Halotia branconii CENA392: one gene and its partner. The main gene of each other region encodes a partner of the protein of the gene in region 2 in a complex. Links are inferred from orthologs where the notes say so. Each region holds a gene or a part of one and is shown on either strand. Other genes may lie near its edges.

Region 1 (5,949 bases), 200 kb from region 2 along the record:
TAATATTAGCGATCGGGGAACTCCTGTGAAAGGTTGCCCCTTACTATTTGATACATTACTGGAAACCCAGCGAAAGCGAGATTCTTGCAATCGTTGATAGAAAAGGTTTTCTGGTAAGTCAAATTCATGATTGCCAAAAGTTGCATAGTCAAATCCTAAGGTATTCATTACAGCTACCATTTGCTGACCCGCTAAGGGTATACCATTAATTTTGGCAGTTCCTAAAGCCGAAGGACTAAAAGCATCTCCAGCTAACACAGTGTAAGTACGAGGGTTTTCTTTATAAAGTTGTTGTCGTAGGGTCGCGACACGCGCCAAACCGCCACGAGTTCCCCCTTCTACAGGAGTAATTTCGTAAATATCATTGAGTTGCAGCAGGTTAATATTAACGATTTCTGCCAATGCAGGAGTAGCTAAAGTGACTGTCGCTAACACCTGTAAAACTACGCTAAACCCTTTCTGGATAAGTTTCATATTTAGCTTTGAAAACTGTAATCTACGGACTCGATTTTAAGCGTTACTGTTTATTAAAGCTAGTCCAAAAATTACTTTAAACTAATATTCTTAACCAATAAGTATGGGATTTATTATTTTCCACCCTCTACTACTCCCGGATGACCATTCATATATCGTGAATGAAGAAATATAGCAATTTTCTTACGGATACAATACACAAATTTAGCCCCTTTTATCCAACTTATTTATGACTTCATCTCCACATTTAGCGTCTAATTCTTCTTTTACAGAGTTTTTTAAGTCGCCAGAAACTAAACCAGCTAGTGAATATATTGATGGGAAAATATACCAAAAACCTATGCCTCAAGGAAAGCATAGCAGAATCCGAACTGAGTTATCATCTGCTATTAATAGTCTCAGTGAATTTGAGCGTAAAGCATTAGCGCTAATCGAGTTACGCTGTACATTTGATGAAAGTTCTTTAGTTCCAGATATTGCTGTATTTGATTGGTCACGCCTTCCTGTCGATGAACATGGAGAGATTGCCAATAGATTTGAAATATATCCAGATTGGATAATTGAAATTCTTTCGCCTGACCAATTTGCTAACCGCGTTATTAATAAAATTATTTTTTGTGTTAACCAAGGAACAACACTAGGTTGGTTAATTGATCCTGAGGATAAATCTGTAATGATATTTCAACCTAACCAAATGCCAGAGGTGAAATATGATGATGATAAATTACCTGTTCTGCGTGTGTTAGCAGATTGGCAAATTTCGCCAGTAGATATATTTAGTTGGTTAAAAGTTAAATAAGTTGTTTATTTACGCTACGCGGGTCAGTTGTCAATAGTCAGTTGTGAGTTAGTTTTGATAGGGATAGAGTTTTTTTATGCAAAACATCTTTTCTTTTGTCCCTGAACTTGTCAAATAAATAGTTGGACAAAATTAAATTCATTCGTCGAGGCAGAGAACAGGGAACAGAAAAACAATATGTGTAATTAATTCTGTCTGGGTACTTATACCGTTTCTTTGTGAAGCTGCGCCAAACTCTCTTGAACTCCTAATCTTGGCGTACTTGGCGTACTTGGCGGTTCGTTTTTGATTTCTTACACTAAGTCTGAGATAATTGAGCGCATCTTCATACAGAATTGGTATTACTCAGCATTATAAGCTTATCAATCTTTTATACTACAAAGGTAGATAAGAGCGATCGCTCTTGTCTACCTGTCAATTCAATTAAAACTGGTCATACTGAATAATCTTTGTTTGGGAAATACTTTTACTTGACTTCGCTAGGGGCAAATTTAGTTATTTTGCCCTTTTTCACTGCTACTACCACATCATAAGTTGCACAGTAGGAGATTGTTACATCATTGGCCTTATTGTAAAGGTTAACTACCATACCTGCACCACCAGGTTGAACTGCGATCGGTTCAAGATCACCAAAAAAGAAACGACGTAATTGATCGCCGCTACCAAACTGACCCTTATTTTTGATCAGCATATCCAGTTTTTGTTGTGTACTCAAGCCCGTAGCATCTTTCTTTTCTGCGGCTGATGCTTGAACTAATGAAGGATTTATAACCTGAAGTGGAATATTTCCAACTGTCAATATTCCAGCTAAGGCAGTACTTGCAAGTAGTGATGATGTTAGTTTCATTTGTGACTCTCATTCTCTAAGTTTCCCGACTCACTAAAGCATCTCATCCGTTGCTGAAGCTCATCTGAAACCAAGCTATGAACTATCTGAATTTATTCAGTAAGAATATTAATTTTTAACTCAGCATTTTCTCAGATAGTTGCGATGTAGTTATTTTCAGTTGAAAATTCTACCCACAAGGGGATAGATTTTTGTCAGTGATCAGTAGTAGCCAAAAGTGCGGTCTTGGGTTCTACCCAAGAGGAGCAACTTTTCAAGACAGCGAAAAGTCTGCTGGGGGATACTCTTCCTAGAGAACTTTAACTATTACGAGTGAAAAACACCGCAGCCAAAACAATTAAACCTAACAATGCTAGGGGAATCCAAAGATTAGGAAGATCTGACCAACTCATAAATTTATGATTACCAACGTAAACCTGCTGTTTTCACGGGTGCATCCCATAACTGAATCATCTCATCATCCAACTTCAGTAATGTAATTGAGCAACCTTGCATTTCTAAAGAAGTGATGTAAGAACCTATCAAGTTTCGGACAATTTGCAGTCCTTGTTGTTCACAGATTTTAGCTAGTTTGCGATAGACAAGATATAGCTCAGAAACAGGAGTACCTCCCATATTGTTGACGAAAGCTAACAAGCGATCGCCTTTTTGCAAGGATGGATTGATCAGTTCCACGTCTACCCACTCTTGTTGGTCTTCGTCCCATTCTCTGACTATACGGCGATAAGGTGCATCATTTATGATTGATTGTGCTAATCTTTCAGTAATCCGATCAACTGATTCTAAAGAAATACGTTCTCTACCTGGTTCACCATGAATCCCAATACCTATTTCCATTTCGCTTTCGCTTAATGTAAATGTTGGCGATCCTTTCGCTGGTACTGTGCAAGAACTGAGGGCAATTCCCATACTCCGCCCATTCAGATTTACCCGACGGCACAAATCTACTATTCGTCCTAAATCATATCCCTGCTCAGCTGCCGCGCCACAAATTTTTTCTGCTAATACCGTTGTTCCCACACCCCGGCGACCTTGGGTATAGAGACTATCTTTTACAGCCACATCATCATCAATCAAGATATTTAGCACTCGGATACCCTCAGTACGGGCTATTTCCGTCGCCATTTCAAAGTTCATGACATCGCCGCTATAATTTTTGACGATATAAAGAATACCCGCACCACCATCTACCTGTTTGGCAGCCGCCAGCATTTGGTCAGGAGTCGGTGAGGTGAAAACCTCCCCAGGACAAGCAGCATCTAACATTCCTTTGCCCACAAAACCAGCGTGCATCGGGTCGTGTCCGCTGCCACCACCAGAAATAATTGCTACTTTACCTTGTATAGGTGCATCGGTTCGATAGACAAAAGTCGGGTCATAGTTGACTTTAATGATATCTGAATGAGCCGCCGCCATACCTTCTAGACTTTCCCGCACAAAGTCTTCTGGCTTGTTGATCAGCTTTTTCATGGTCTATGTCTGGTTGAGAAGGTGCTAAAACCAGGATAAATGACTACGGGTCTGGTTTCAGTTACTGATAATTTTCTTATTTAACCGAGTAGTTGCACCAAACAAGATTAACAATAGCTTCAGTGTTATGGCGATTTTTTTATGGATAAAATACATCACTCTAGCCCCTAGTCTCTAGTTCCTAGTCCCTTTTTTACTGGATTGTATTGCACACAACCGAGAAGCGCTATATTTTGGTTTAAGCATTATTAACTACTCGATTTTGATATTCTTGCTCGGTGATCATGTCGAGAGTAGTTTCCAGGCGATCTACAAATACGATACCGTCAAGATGGTCATATTCATGCTGAAAGATGCGCGCGACAAAATCAGTTAGTTCTTGTTTTTGTAAATTACCGTAGCGATCGCTATATTCAACTTCAATGGCTTGATACCTGGGAACTAGTCCTCTAACACCAGGAACACTTAAACAACCTTCCCAGCCTTTTATAACTTCAGTCGAATGATTAACTATCCTAGGATTGATCATGGCGGTAGGTTCCATTTCTGGGGCATTGGGATACCTGGGGTTAGGACGGGATGCCACAATAAATAAACGATAAGGTTGTGCTAGTTGAGGCGCAGCGATGCCTACGCCATTAGCTTTAGCAACTGTAGCGATTAATTCATCAATTAATTGTTGAACACTTTCATCTTGAATATTTTCAACCCAAGCAGCTTTTTGCCGCAGTTGAGGATCGCCTAATTGAATGATTGACCTTAATTCCGTCATGAAAAAAGCTCCTTGTATATCGTGTCCGGTTAGAGACTTGTCATTAAGACCGCAGGGGGCAGGGGGCAGGGAGCAGGGAGTATACTTCGACTGCGCTCAGTAACTAGGGCTACGGTGTACACACAAGTCATCTAAAACTGCCCCATTGACTAACAACGCCAATGTCTCGACTAACAACACCAATGTCTCGACTGACAATGCCAATGTATCGACTAACAATACCAATGTCTCGACTAACAATGCGATTGTATCGGCTGACAATACCAATGTCTCGACTAACAATACCAATGTCTCGACTAACAATGCGATTGTATCGGCTGACAATACCAATGTCTCGACTAACAATGCGATTGTACTGGCCTGCAAAAATTAACCCACCTTACATTACACAGCAACTCTAAAAGACTTGTGTGTACACGGTAGGTAACTAGGGGGAAAGAGGGTTTCATGGTTTTTGTACAGATGCGGGAATTATGACTAATTACGCGGACATGATTTTAAACCAACAACTTATACTGCTATTAACTTATTTTGCCGCTGACAATTCCTGACCACTGCACTTTTTTCTCTTGTTCGCGACGGTAAGAAAAGAAATGATCGGGAGTTTGGAAAGTACAATAAGGAGCGATCGCCAATTGTTCGGCACTAATCCCTAAATTTTCTAGTTGTAAAACATTTACTCGCCGCACATCCAGCTTGACTTTACCTGGATTAGGATCTAGAAGTAAAGGAGAATTAGGTAGCTCGTGCAATGCATTGACAATCTTTTGTTCATCTTCGTGAGATACAATGCTAGACCCAATTTTTGCCGCTACATCCACAGAAACTTGGTAAACTTCCCCAGCGATCGCAGGTCCCATTGCAATACGTAAATCATCGAGTTTGCTACCCTGCGCTTGCAGTCGGGCGATCGCTTGAGGGACAATTTTTGCTGCTGTACCCCGCCAACCTGCATGTACTGCTGCTACTTGTTTAGTTGTCACATCCCCAATTAACACAGGTGTACAATCGGCGCTAGCTACCCACACAGCTTGTAGAGGCTGTTGACTAATTAGACCATCAGCCGAGGCTAAATCATCTTCAAGCGTGCTTACTTGGTGATCGACTTCTTGGGGAGTTAAAACTGTATTGCCATGAACTTGTTTTAAACGATAAACTGATGCCTCTGGGTGCAGCACGTTTGTTAACTCTTGTGGCGATCGCGGCCAAAACTGCTGGGTAAAAAAGCCATGATGCCAATGTTCTAAAAGACTACAACTCAGGTAGGGTAGTCCTTGCCAATTGTGCCAGTGCCAAGTGTGCATCTTTAACCAAATCTCAACAGAAATCAAAATCAGCCAATTAATGCTAACTTGAACAACGGAATTTGGGCTAATTATTGTGGCACTTGATCAGCAACTCTTGGAAATTGCCTTGAAAAAAGGACGTAAGTCTAATTTCTTACCATTTTCTCTACACATTTTTGAAAGCGTTTCTTCAACTAACCAAATTCTCTGGGATTTACTTCACCAAGGATCTGAAAGTGGTTCTGTAGTAATTGCTACTCAACAGACCGCTGGCAGAGGACAATGGGGTCGTCAGTGGATT
Region 2 (5,895 bases):
TAGGGGCTAGAGTATCGCTATAATCCTTAACCCAAAAGTATTGAATCTCATCCGACGATGTTTGGGGTTGATTTGCTCACTGTAGTCTATTCATCTGAAAAACGCTGTAATAACTATTCACTGTTATAGTAATCCGGTTTGATTCGGTGAATTTATTTGTGTAGGTAGGGAACAGGAAACAGGAAACAGGGAACAGTTAAGAAGGGATAGATATGTACTGAATCGTGTTCAAAAATCAAATAGGAGTCCTATAGCTGTTGGTAAAGAGGGGGTAAGTTTTCATCAATTAAGTATTTAATTGTCATGCAATCCCTCTTTGGGCTTTCAGCTGGCGCAGCCTTACAATATATTCGGGTGGATTTTCGTCTTGTTGTTTTAAAGACACACCAATTTGTGATGGAAGTAGGAATTAACCTTCCACTTTATAACTGTCGGGCTTACCTAGAATGTTAGGCGAAATAACTACATCCAAATTCAACCAACGTTCTCGTAAAACTCCAGCGAGTGCGCGTAAACCCCACGCTTCACTACGATGATGCCCAACAGCAATTACTCCCATTTGAGTCTCTTGTATTGCTCCTGTGGCTGGTTTGCGAAACTGTCCTGTTATGTATACATCAGCGTCACGGTCTGCTGCTTCACGTATCAATAAATCTGTCATCGCTCCAACGACAGCAACGCGTTTCACATCATTATTAGTTATTGGATAAACTTGCTCTTGTCCTCCAAAAACTTGAGTCACACAATTACATAAATGCTCAAACTTTTGGATTGGAATATTACCAATCATCCCGATTACTCTGTTTTCTTTTTCTCCTAACATTTCTAAATCAGAAATACTTAAGACTTGAGCCAATCGAGGATTAAAACTCATTGTTAAGCATTCATCAAATGGCAGATGATAAGAAATTATCCCCAATTCTGACGGAAGAGATTCTACTTCTAATTTCCACGGACGATGGATAAACAGTGCATCTAAACTTTGGGAAATTATCCATTCCTGTAAATTTGCGTTTGCTTCGAGAGCTAGTCCTAAACGTTTTACAGGATGTCTTGATGGTAAATATATGCCCCCTCTTTCGCTTTCAGAAAAGCGTTTCACATCAAAGAAGCTATTAAGAAATTCTACTATCTCTTCAATGAAAATGGAATTAGTTTTATAGTTCATCAATAATTTGCCATATTTTAGCCAGCCGTCTTGATCAAAGGTGGAACTGAAACGGAAGCATCTACTAACATAACAGATAGTATTTATTAAGGTTTAATAACAAACCTCACTTAACCTGACTCATTTTCCTATAACTCTGGGAAGATTGCTCAGAAACACTAATATTGGCGATTCTTAAAGAAAAATAAAGCTTACTTATGTCTAATTCAGCCCCACAGTTCTTTAAGTAACGGTATATTTGAGAATCTATAACCGCACAAATCCACTGTTTTTTGTTGAATCTATGAAGTCTTATTTAGCAGCCGCTATTCAAATGACCAGTGTGCCTGACCTACATAGAAATTTGGCACAGGCAGAAGAGTTAATTGATCTTGCTGTGCGTCGAGGTGCTGAATTGGTAGGTTTGCCAGAAAACTTTTCTTTTATGGGAGAAGAAAAAGACAAACTTGCTCAAGGGGAAATTATTGCCAATGAAAGTGAACAATTTCTCAAAAAAATGGCTCAGCGCTTTCAGGTTACGATCTTGGGCGGTAGTTTTCCAGTCCCAGTAGATAATACAGGCAAAGTCTATAACACTACCATACTCGTTGATCCTAGCGGTGAAGAACTCGCCCGTTACTACAAAGTACATCTATTTGATGTTAACGTCCCTGACGGCAACACCTATCGAGAATCTAGTACTGTGATGGCTGGTAAGCAACTACCATCGGTGTACTTCTCCGAAAAACTAGGTAGTATAGGTCTTTCTGTTTGCTACGATGTCCGCTTTCCGGAATTATACCGACATCTATCAGATAAAGGAGCCGATATCATATTTGTGCCTGCGGCCTTTACTGCCTTCACTGGCAAAGACCACTGGCAAGTATTACTCCAAGCAAGAGCCATTGAAAATACCTCTTATATCATTGCTCCCGCCCAAACAGGCACTCATTATGACCGTCGCCAAACCCACGGACACGCAATGATTATTGACCCTTGGGGTGTAATTTTAGCTGATGCTGGCGAAAAACCGGGAATTGCGATCGCAGAAATTAATCCTTCGCGTTTAGAGCAAGTTCGCCGTCAAATGCCTTCATTGCAACATCGGGTGTTTAGTTGAGCATGGGGCAAGAAGAAGAAGAATTGGGGCAGGGGGCAGGGCGCAAGGGGGATAAAGAAAAATTACCTCTTTCTCCTTGTCTCCCTGCTCCCTGCTCCCTTGCTTCTTCTGCTCCCTTCACTGTGTCTTGTTTTCTAAAGTTTCCAATAAACTTTTCAACATCAAATAAGACGAGGTAGCTCCTGGATCTTGATGTCCCATGCTGCGTTCCCCTAAGTAACTAGCTCGTCCTTTTTTAGCCAGCATTGGTATGGTGTTTTGCAATCCTTCTTGGGCTGCTGCTATAGCTTGTTGCATTGCTGGCAATATCACCTTATTCGTTCCTACAGCTTGCCCAAAAGCCACTACAGCAGGAGATAACACATCCACCATTGTCTTATCTCCCAGTTGCGCTTTACCACGTTGCAGTACGCCGTCTAAGCCAGCCTGAAGCATCTCTAGTAAATCTTGTGCAGTTAATTCAGACTTGCCAGCGACTACTGTACTGGCTCGAAGAAAAAATGTACCGTATAGAGGGCCGCTTGCACCACCAATACTAGAAATCAGAGTCATACTTACCGTTTTTAAAATGTTACCGATGTCTTGCTCTGTAACATTCGGTAACTGGGCGATCGCTTTTTTAAAACCACGATCCATGTTGATACCATGATCAGCATCACCAATGACTGCGTCTAATTCAGTTAAGTATTCCTTATTTTTTTCTATTTCAGTTGTAAATGCCTGTAACCATTGCAATATCTGCTCTTTATCCACAATTTTGTCTGCCTCCAGCTAGCTTTGATGTGATTACTGATATGGCCAGCTTATAAAAAATTAGAAAGTATACGCATTTTCTCTGATAAATTGGAAGTATTAAGTTCATCCCGCCCCTTGAAGAGGTAGGATTTAGCGTCAGTGATCAGTGGTCAGTAGCCAGTTGTATTTGCTATTGACTACTGACTACTGACACCGGACAATGGCAGGGCGATGGTCGCTGAGCGTCTCGCCTTGACTTGTACTGAGCGTAGCCGAAATAGCGCAGTTAAAAGGAGCCGAAGTGCTATCACGGACACTCCTTGAAGAAGTGGGCTTCCCGCCACCTTTGGTGAAGTATATAGTAATTAAGTAGTCAATTTAGCCGAGAGAAGATTCAGTTGGTGTTGCCTTCTCAAAAGTCAATTTTAAAACAACTCACTCCTACACTCATAGTAGCTACCTTAGCTACTTCTTGCGTTAACTATAACAACAACAATAGTCAAAACCAGCTTGTACTTGCACAAACAAACCAAAACTTACAAGAAAATATTGTATTTCCTAAAAGTGCAGCAGTGATTGATGTGACTGCATCAGAATATGGAGCTAAGCCCAACGATGGCAAAGATGATACAAAAGCGATTCAAAAGGCACTGAGTCAATTTCCCAGTGGAGGGCGGATTATTTATTTGCCCAATGGTACATATAACATTTCTGATTCTCTACATTGGCCGCCTGGAAGAATTTCTGCCAGTGACTACAAGCGGACTATACTGCAAGGACAAAGCCAAGATGGCGTAACTATTCAATTAAACGATTCTTCTGCCAAATTTCAAGATCCAAAAAAGCCTCGACCATTAATATCTACAGGGTTTGATCCCGACTTAAATCCAAATGCGAAAGCATTCAGTGCGAGTAAAAAAGCTCAACGTTTTGCTAACTCAGTCAGAAATCTGACTATTAATATAGGAAAGAAAAATCCAGGAGCAGAAGGACTCAATTTTATTGCCAATAATTTAGGATCTGTGCGGAGCGTCAAGATTATTTCTCCTGACGGCCAAGGAACAACTGGTCTGGCATTAACACATGGTGAAGTTGGCCCATTGTTAGTGGAGAATGTTGAGGTTGTAGGATTCGATTACGGAATACGTACCAATAATGTGATTGCTGGGATCACGATGCAGAACATCACAGTTCGCAATCAAAATAGGGCTGGTATCTTCAATCGTGGGCAAATAATGAGTCTGGAAAATCTTTATAGTCTTAATTCTGTACCAGCAATTATTAATGGTAGCGATCAAAGTTCAGGTTATCAAACTGGAGGTATGTTGACACTATTAAATGCTCGTCTTGTTGGTAGTGGTAATGCTAAAAAAGTACCTGCAATTTCTTCTACAGGCTTTATTTATGCTCGAAATATATCAGGTGCAGGTTACAAAAATGTGCTTTCAAGTAAAGCACGAAATGCAGTTGGTAACATTTCAGGAACTACAATTAATGAATATACTTCTCGCCCCATAATTGCCGAATTTCCTGCATCTAGTAAATCAAAAGAGTTATCGAAAGAGTCTCTGCAACTGCCGATTAGGCAATTTCCTCAACTACCTTGGGATGATCCCAAAGCATGGGTTAGTGTTGAGAAGTTTGGAGCCAAACCAAATGACAAAAAGGATGATACTGCTGCTTTTCAAGCAGCAATTGATTCTGGTGCTACAACCGTAGTCGTACCAAGAAGGGGGAACTTTACTATCAATGGAACATTGCGACTGAGAAAAAACCTGCGAAGATTTATCGGAACTCAGGGATGGATTGAGGGTAAAGGAGAAATAGTCGCAGACAAAGGATCTCAACCAACTCTGATAATTGAGAATTTTTACATCAGGCGTGGCTCTCAAGTTAATTGGAGGAGCGTTGCTGACCGTACTGTTGTCTTTCGTAGTATTGAAAACTTCGATTTTGAAAGTACAGGATCTGGTGATCTCTTCATCGATGATGTGACAACGGATAAAGTTAGATTCCTCAATTCAGATCAAAGTATTTGGACTCGACAGCTAAATGTTGAAGGATCAACGACAACTAATGTCGTCAATAATGGTGCTAAGCTTTGGATTCTCGGTTTTAAGACAGAACAAGGTAAAACCAAAATTGAAACTAGTAATGGTGGTTTTACAGAACTTCTGGGTGCATTAATTTTTTCTAATGGCATTAAAAAACAGGAACCAATTTTCCGCATTATTAATGCTGCTTCTAGTTTTGCTGGTGTTGGTGAAGCCCATTTTAATGGAGCTAGCTTTCAAACTTGGGTTGAAGAAACACGCCAAGGTATTACTCGAAAGCTCAACCGCAATGAAATTCCTGCGAGGACGGCTGCAAACGGACGAGCTTTAGTACTGTATAAAGGGTTTGAATAACTCCCGAAATTGTCAAAAAGCAGGGGAGCAAAGGGCAGTGAACAGTGAACAGTTAACAATGAAAACTGATAACTGGTAACTGATAATTGTCTATGCCCCATGCCCTGCCTCTTATCAAAACTAAATTTAGATATAGCGGTTTTCTTTTAAATATACCACTCTAGCCCCTAGCCCCTAGTTCCTAGCCCCTTTTCCTGACTGGAGTGTATTGCATACAATCGAGAAACGCTATATTTTGTACATTCATTTCAGGGATAATTCTTTTATACAGCAGCGGTAACGGAGAACTGTTGATGACATCTCCAGAAATGGTTACATGGCTACAAGAACGCACGGCTTTAGGTATTCTCTCACCTGAGGTTTTAAATGCGATCGCTCAAGTTATCGAAGAACAAGTTGTACCAGCTGATAAAACTCTAGTTGATGAAGGTACTTCCCCAGAAGCCCTTTATGTTCTTCATGCAGGTCAACTCGAAAGCGATACT

The links. The genes of interacting proteins can lie anywhere in the genome.
Region 1: the proteins of dhaL (region 2) and dhaK are in contact, whole or in part, in a crystal structure (PDB 3PNL), measured with the Escherichia coli proteins. The link is inferred for Halotia branconii CENA392 from one-to-one orthologs.

The regions. Positions count from the first base shown.
Region 1 is NZ_CP124543.1:1,636,887-1,642,835, reverse strand. What follows is about bases 1,557-4,554. They hold dhaK (dihydroxyacetone kinase subunit DhaK), read right to left. Parts: upstream 3,591-4,554; coding sequence 2,523-3,590; downstream 1,557-2,522. Other genes in these bases: QI031_RS07335 (hypothetical protein), read right to left, coding at 4,459-4,554; def (peptide deformylase), read right to left, coding at 3,829-4,362; QI031_RS07350 (hypothetical protein), read right to left, coding at 1,740-2,120. Also shown: QI031_RS07360 (bifunctional metallophosphatase/5'-nucleotidase), read right to left, coding at 1-474; QI031_RS07355 (Uma2 family endonuclease), read left to right, coding at 704-1,273; more of QI031_RS07335, read right to left, coding at 4,555-4,728; peptidoglycan editing factor PgeF, read right to left, coding at 4,884-5,666; QI031_RS07325 (biotin--[acetyl-CoA-carboxylase] ligase), read left to right, coding at 5,743-5,949. UniProt on the Escherichia coli protein: Dihydroxyacetone binding subunit of the dihydroxyacetone kinase, which is responsible for the phosphoenolpyruvate (PEP)-dependent phosphorylation of dihydroxyacetone via a phosphoryl group transfer from DhaL-ATP.
Region 2 is NZ_CP124543.1:1,839,423-1,845,317, reverse strand. The notes cover bases 1,205-4,148. They hold dhaL (dihydroxyacetone kinase subunit DhaL), read right to left. Parts: upstream 3,024-4,148; coding sequence 2,385-3,023; downstream 1,205-2,384. Other genes in these bases: QI031_RS08140 (glycosyl hydrolase family 28-related protein), read left to right, coding at 3,404-4,148; QI031_RS08150 (carbon-nitrogen hydrolase family protein), read left to right, coding at 1,452-2,267. Also shown: QI031_RS08155 (Nif3-like dinuclear metal center hexameric protein), read right to left, coding at 410-1,168; more of QI031_RS08140, read left to right, coding at 4,149-5,410; QI031_RS08135 (AAA-type ATPase lid domain-containing protein), read left to right, coding at 5,704-5,895. UniProt on the Escherichia coli protein: ADP-binding subunit of the dihydroxyacetone kinase, which is responsible for the phosphoenolpyruvate (PEP)-dependent phosphorylation of dihydroxyacetone.